DNA from 2 places in the Heyndrickxia vini genome. Region 2 is predicted to be linked to the other one. Evidence: riboswitches for the same ligand, from Rfam matches in the RefSeq annotation. Region 2 holds a riboswitch; the other holds the start of a gene.
The links. A riboswitch is a leader RNA that binds a small molecule or an ion and turns the genes downstream of it on or off. The one in region 2 is predicted to bind FMN.
Positions count from the first base shown of each region.

Region 1: another riboswitch for FMN. It lies ahead of ribD (bifunctional diaminohydroxyphosphoribosylaminopyrimidine deaminase/5-amino-6-(5-phosphoribosylamino)uracil reductase RibD); the one in region 2 lies ahead of I5776_RS08945 (ECF transporter S component).

Region 1 covers NZ_CP065425.1:3,052,111-3,055,533, reverse strand. The annotation lists gene I5776_RS15310 (glycerate kinase) at 250-1,386, shown strand; FMN riboswitch at 1,443-1,590, shown strand; gene ribD (bifunctional diaminohydroxyphosphoribosylaminopyrimidine deaminase/5-amino-6-(5-phosphoribosylamino)uracil reductase RibD) at 1,807-2,889, shown strand; gene ribE (riboflavin synthase) at 2,905-3,423, shown strand, end outside.
Region 2 covers NZ_CP065425.1:1,790,679-1,794,101, forward strand. The annotation lists gene I5776_RS08935 (ATP-binding protein) at 1-360, shown strand, start outside; gene I5776_RS08940 (peptidoglycan DD-metalloendopeptidase family protein) at 642-1,484, shown strand; FMN riboswitch at 1,576-1,722, shown strand; gene I5776_RS08945 (ECF transporter S component) at 1,922-2,494, shown strand; gene I5776_RS08950 (ferredoxin) at 2,527-2,778, opposite strand; gene I5776_RS08955 (YpbB family protein) at 3,008-3,423, shown strand, end outside.

The sequences.
Region 1 (3,423 bases), 1.3 Mb from region 2:
TAAGGCACATGATCGGGAGAATTAAAAGAAGAAGTGCTTCATAAAGCGTTCAAGAGGAACATGATCAACAAAATTAAAGGAAGAAGTACTTCATAGATAAAAGAATTACCATTTTCATATTGTTAAATAGAAAATTTCCACTGTAGTTCTAATTGATGTACACTAAAATTGTTCACACCAAATGCATATGAGAAAAAGGAAAATAAAGTTATTTATAGATTTTACAAAAAATAAATCGGAGTGACCAAATTGAAAATTGTCATTGCACCAGATTCATTTAAAGAGAGTTTAACCGCTTTAGAAGCAGCAAATGCAATTGAAGAAGGATTTTCTGCTGTCATACCGGATGCCGAATATATTAAACTTCCAATGGCAGATGGAGGAGAGGGAACGGTTCAATCGCTCGTTGATGCGACAGAAGGAAAAATTATTGAAAAGACGGTTACTGGTCCGCTTGGGTTACCTGTTCAAGGATTTTTCGGTCTTCTAGGCGATGGAAAAACTGCAGTAATCGAAATGGCAGCCGCTTCGGGCCTTCATCATGTTCCTTTAGACAAACGCAATCCACTTTTAACAACAACCTATGGAACAGGCGAACTTATTTTAAGAGCACTGGATTACGGTGTAAAAAAAATTATTATTGGTCTAGGGGGAAGTGCAACAAATGATGGGGGAACAGGGATGGCGCAAGCACTTGGCGCAAAACTTCTCAATAATCAAAAGGAACAAATTAGTTTTGGCGGCGGTGCCCTCTCAGATTTAAAAACAATTGATATTTCGCAAATGGATCCACGATTATCAAATATCCAATTTATTGTAGCATGTGATGTGGACAACCCATTAACCGGAGCAAACGGCGCATCTGCTATTTTTGGACCACAAAAAGGTGCAACACAAGAGATGGTCACACGTTTGGACAAAAGCTTAACGCATTTTGCAGACATCATAAAAAAAGAACTGCATAAAAACGTTGACAGTGTTCCGGGAGCAGGTGCGGCAGGGGGAATGGGAGCCGGCATGTTAGCCTTTTTCAATGCCGAATTAAAACGGGGAATCGATATTATCACTCAAACATTGAAACTAGAAACCCATCTCGAAGGGGCGGAACTCGTCATTACTGGCGAAGGGAAAATAGATGGACAAACCATCTTTGGCAAGACACCAATCGGGGTTGCAAAACTAGCAAAAAAGAAGGGGATTCCAGTAATTGGAATCGCGGGATATATTGAAGACAAAAATGGGAGAGTAAGAGAAGAAGGAATCGACGCCTTATTTTCAATTGTCCCAGGTGCTACATCCCTCGAAGATGCCATGACAAATGCTTATGAATATCTGAAAAATTGTTCGGAAAATATCGCTAGCGTCATCGACATGTTCAAAAAATAAAAATTCTTCTATTTGCTTATTTATTTTTTTTCTGTATAATTGTCACTAAAATAAATACTATCCTTCGGGGCAGGGTGAAATTCCCTACCGGCGGTGATGAAGCTGCAATGCTTCTTAGTCCGTGACCCGGTTAACAATTGTTAAACGGTGGATCTGGTGAAACTCCAGAGCCGACAGTTAAAGTCTGGATGGGAGAAGGAAAAAATAAAAAGTATTGGTAAGAGGAATTCTCTACCTTTCTTTGTTGATGTGTAAAAAAATGGTTTGATCAATATCATACCTTTTTTAACTATACATAAATTTGGAAAGGGAAGAGTCTATTCTTCACCTTTATTTCCTATACCCAAAAACACGTAACCCCTGAAGAAATTCATTCTTTAGGGGTTTTTTATTTTCTTATTAAGATAAGGAGTTTGAAAAATGAATGACCAATACTACATGCAGCTTGCCATTGATATTGCAAAAAGTACGAAAGGTCAAACCACTCCTAATCCAACAGTCGGGGCTGTGATTGTAAAAAACAACCAAGTAGTCGGGATAGGGGCACATGTCAAAGCAGGGGATTCACATGCAGAAGTACATGCTATTCAAATGGCTAAAGGGAGAACAAAAGACGCAACGATGTATGTCACCCTTGAACCTTGCAGCCATTTTGGAAAAACCCCTCCGTGTTCGAAGCTATTGATTGAATCGGGGATAAAAAGAGTAGTGATTGCTACAACAGATCCTAATCCGAAAGTTGCCGGAAAAGGGATCGAAACGATGAAAGCGGCTGGTATAAATGTAGAGGTCGGTTTACTCGAAAAAGAAGCCATCCAACTGAATCAAGTATTCTTTCATTTCATCCGAACAGGTTTGCCTTTTGTCACATTGAAGTCAGCAGCAAGTTTAGATGGAAAAACCGCAACAAAAACTGGGAGTAGTAAATGGATTACAAGCCAGGAGGCAAGGGAGGATGTCCACTATTTTCGCCATATTCACGATGCAATTCTAGTAGGGGTAAATACGATTATTAAAGATAATCCGAGTTTAACAACAAGACTAGAAGGTGGCGGGAAAAATCCTATAAGAATCATCCTTGATACACACCTTCGAACCCCTATCGATTCAAAAGTAATCGATCAACAGCATGCGGAAACATGGATTATTACGGGAATGCATGTTGATGAGAAACGAATGGTTGCATATCAATACAAAGGCGTTCGAATCATTAATATGCAAACAGAAACGATAGAAATAAAACCTATGCTAAAAATCTTAGCAGAAAAAGGAATATGCTCCATTTTCGTCGAAGGTGGGGCAGAAGTACATGGGAGCTTTTTAAAGGAAAGGGCATTTCAACAATTGATAACTTATATTGCACCAAAACTAATCGGAGGGAAAACGGCTCCTACTTCGTTTAGCGGTGAAGGAATCACAGAAATAGAGGATGCCGCGAATGTTGATATTACCGAAGTGAAAATGATTGGAAAAGATATTCGAATTACGGCAACTCCCGTGTAAAGGTGGTGAATGAATATGTTTACAGGAATTATCGAAGAAATTGGTCGTGTGAAAAATATCAAACAATCGTCTCAAGCAGTCGAATTAACAATACATGCTAACAAAATAATGAAGGATATGCACAATGGAGATAGTATTTCCGTTAACGGGGTATGCTTGACGGTTACCTCCTTTTCAAACGATGAATTTCATTTAGATGTCATGCCTGAAACCATTAAATCTACAAGTTTAAGAGAACTAAAGAATGGATCAACAGTGAATCTTGAACGAGCAATGTCCCCGCAAGGAAGATTTGGTGGCCATTTCGTATCAGGGCATGTGGATGGAGTGGGAACGGTAAAGAACATAAAAGACGCTGGTAATGCCCGATATTATGAAATCAAAGCAGATGCTGAAATAATCAAATACACGATACTAAAAGGTTCCGTTGCAATTGATGGAACTAGTTTAACGGTTTTTGTAGTGAGCGATTCTACTTTTACGATTTCGTTAATCCCTCATACGCGAGCCGAAACGATTCTAAGTGAGAAAGTA
Region 2 (3,423 bases):
TCAATATGTTTGGATCCAGATAGAATTGAACAGGTTTTAACAAATCTTATCGATAATGCAATTCGTCATACATCAGTTAATGGATATGTAAAAGTCAAATTAGAGGATCATATTAGCGGAATTGAAATAATGGTGGAAGATAATGGGTCTGGGATTCCCGAAGAGGATCTTCCATTCGTTTTTGAACGATTTTATAAAGCAGATAAAGCAAGAACGAGAGGCAAATCCGGCACTGGATTAGGATTAGCAATTGCGAAAAATATTGTTGAAGCACATGATGGAAAAATATCTGTAAAAAGTAATGTTGGACAAGGGACGACATTTTCCTTCTTTATTCCTAAAAAACATGAAGAATGCTGACGAGAAATCTTGTTTCATGAGAAACATTTTTCGTTTAAATGAGTGGAAAAGCGCAAATTTATTGCGCTTTTTTTTTTTTTTTTTTTTTTTGTGTGTGTGTTTGTATAAAATTTCCTAAATAGCATAAAATAAGTTTTGCTCTAGCAAACTAAATATTGGCATTTTATTCTAAGCTTATTTCAATTCGATTACGTTTTGATTTCAAAAAATGGGCTTTGTTCTAAAAAAAAACAAGCAGTCATATTAGTTTTAGCAAGAGTTTTTATCTGAGGAGGAAAAATATGCTCGACTATTTAAAAAGAATACTAATAGTAGCTTTAATGGGATTTTTTGTAGGTTTAATTTTAATAGGTGGTAGAGCCCAAGCGGCTGAAAATAGTATAAATAAAGCAACAAATGAATGGATATTCCCAGCAAAAGGTGAAATATCCGATGTATTTGATTCGCGTGGAGGTATACATAAAGGATTAGATATTGCAGGAGAATTTAAATCAGATGTTTATGCAGCTGCAGATGGCGTAGTAGTGCGATCTTATTATTCAAGTTCATACGGGAATGTTATTTTCATTCACCATAATAATGGATATGAGACAGTTTATGCGCATTTGAATAAACGAACTGTTAACGAAGGTCAGAAGGTGAAAAAAGGAAATGTCATTGGGCTAATGGGTAATACTGGGCAATCAACAGGAATACATCTCCACTTTGAAGTGCATAAAGGTAAATGGAAAATACAAAAAGAAAATGCAATTGATCCTTTTGTCGTTTTTGGTAAAGGGGAAATTGGTCAATATGTCTTTTCTTTAAATCATGATCCTTATGGAGTTGTAGATGTATCGGGAAAATTAACAGAAAGCAAAAAAAAGGTACATATTACTGCAAAGCGAATTATTGAGGATAACATGGAAATACCTAAACAACTATCGCACCTGAAATATGAAAAACAAATCGCTAAGGATAAGGTGGAGAAGAAAGAAATATACGTAGTCAAGACCGGTGATACATTAAGTAAAATTTCCCGATCTTATCATGTTTCAATCCAACAATTACAGTCATGGAATGATTTAGAAGATGTAAACCTCATCCAACCAAAACAAAAAATAATAATAAAAGCAAATAAATAACGGTAAGAGAAGAATATAAAACTTTGAAATCAAACAAATGGCTTCACAAAATATTTTATTTAAGATATAATTTATATGTAAAAATAATATGATTCGTCTTCGGGGCAGGGTGAAATTCCCGACCGGCGGTAATGAAGCTATTTTAACTATGCTTTTTAGCCCGCGAGCCTAGAAATTTTAGGCAGGATTTGGTGAGATTCCAAAGCCGACAGTACAGTCTGGATGGGAGAAGATGGAGGTGCCGGTATTCAAAAAATGCAGGCTTTGGATAGTTATGTTCAAATTTATGTTTGAACCTATTCAAAAATGCACTTTTGAATATTTATTTGTGCATGCCATTAATTCTCCCTCAAGGTAATTTCCTTGGGGGTTTATTTATTGTATGCATAAGGTAACTTTCTTCTGACATGAGATGAATCTCAAAAGGAGAGAGAGATTTGAAAAAATTGAGTTTAAAAGCATTTGTTGGTCTCGCCATGTTAAGCAGTGTGGCATATGTTCTAATGTTCATTAAGTTTCCTGTACTGCCAGTCTATTCATATCTGACAGTCGATTTTAGCGATATACCAGCACTAATCGCTGCGCTAATTTTTGGCCCTATCGGAGCGATAATAGTTGAAATAATAAAAAATCTATTGGATTACTTAACACATATTAGTGATGTAGGACTTCCAATAGGAAATGTAGCAAATCTTATTGCTGGACTACTATTCGTACTTCCAACTTATTTTGTTTATAATCGTATGAAAACAAAAATGGGAATGACATTCGCACTAATTATTGGAACGATTATTATGGCTGTATTGATGAGTGTACTAAATTACATTGCCATTCTTCCCGCATACTTAGCATTAATGCATTTTGATGTTGGAAATGTTAAAGATTATATCGTAGCTGGTATCTTGCCATTTAATCTTATAAAAGGTGCATTAGTAACAGTAATATTTATGGTTTTATTTACAAAAATGCAAAAGTGGATTAATAAACAAGCGCAGATTAATAATATATAAAAAAAAGCAAGTGCATTAAATGCACTTGCTTTTTAGTCTTCGAATTTTAAAGGGTCACCATCAAAAGGCTCGTCTGCTACTTTTATTGAATCAGTAGGACAACCTTCAAAAGCGTCGATCATATCATCTTCTAAAATATCAGGAATTTCTATAACACCTTTATTTTCGTCTAAAATGACATAAGCGATTCCTTCATCGTCATAATCGTAAATATCTGGTGCTGCCGCTCCACAAGCACCGCAAGCAATACATGTATCTTGATCAACAATTGTATATTTTGGCATGTATGTGACCTCCTAATATCTATATCATTCATTTACCTTGTAATATCAACGTAAAATGACCATTACTTCCTTCATTATAATAAAACTCATCAAAGAACTTTTCAATAGATAAGGATTAAAATAAAGTTTTTAGTTTATTTATACGACTTTATTTGAAAGGAATAATACTAACAATAAACAGCACTTTCATGATAAAATTAGACATAAAAAGACAAAGGGGTAAAAACAAATGACGTTTTTACATGCCTTAATATTATTGATGTTAAAAAAATTAAATGGCTCCCGAACGGTTTTTTCAATTTTCCATTTGTTAAAAGGCAAAAAGTCTTCTCAAACAATCCAAGATGCTCATTTATTTAAAATCGGACCATTTTTTCAAATGTACCCACCTTTACAAAGAAGTACATTTGATCGTTTTGTACAAGATCTAAATACTAAGGGATTAATTAAAGAAACAGAATTGAATAAATATATCGTCACGATTGATGGAGAAAATGAACTGAAGGCTTATTTTCTTCATCGACCTATTCCACAATATTTTAATGGGTTACAATATCAAGATACTGCTATCGTTTTCTGGAAGCGACTAAATTTATTAATTCAAGTTCTATCAAATGCTATTAATAATAAAAAAAAGTACTACCC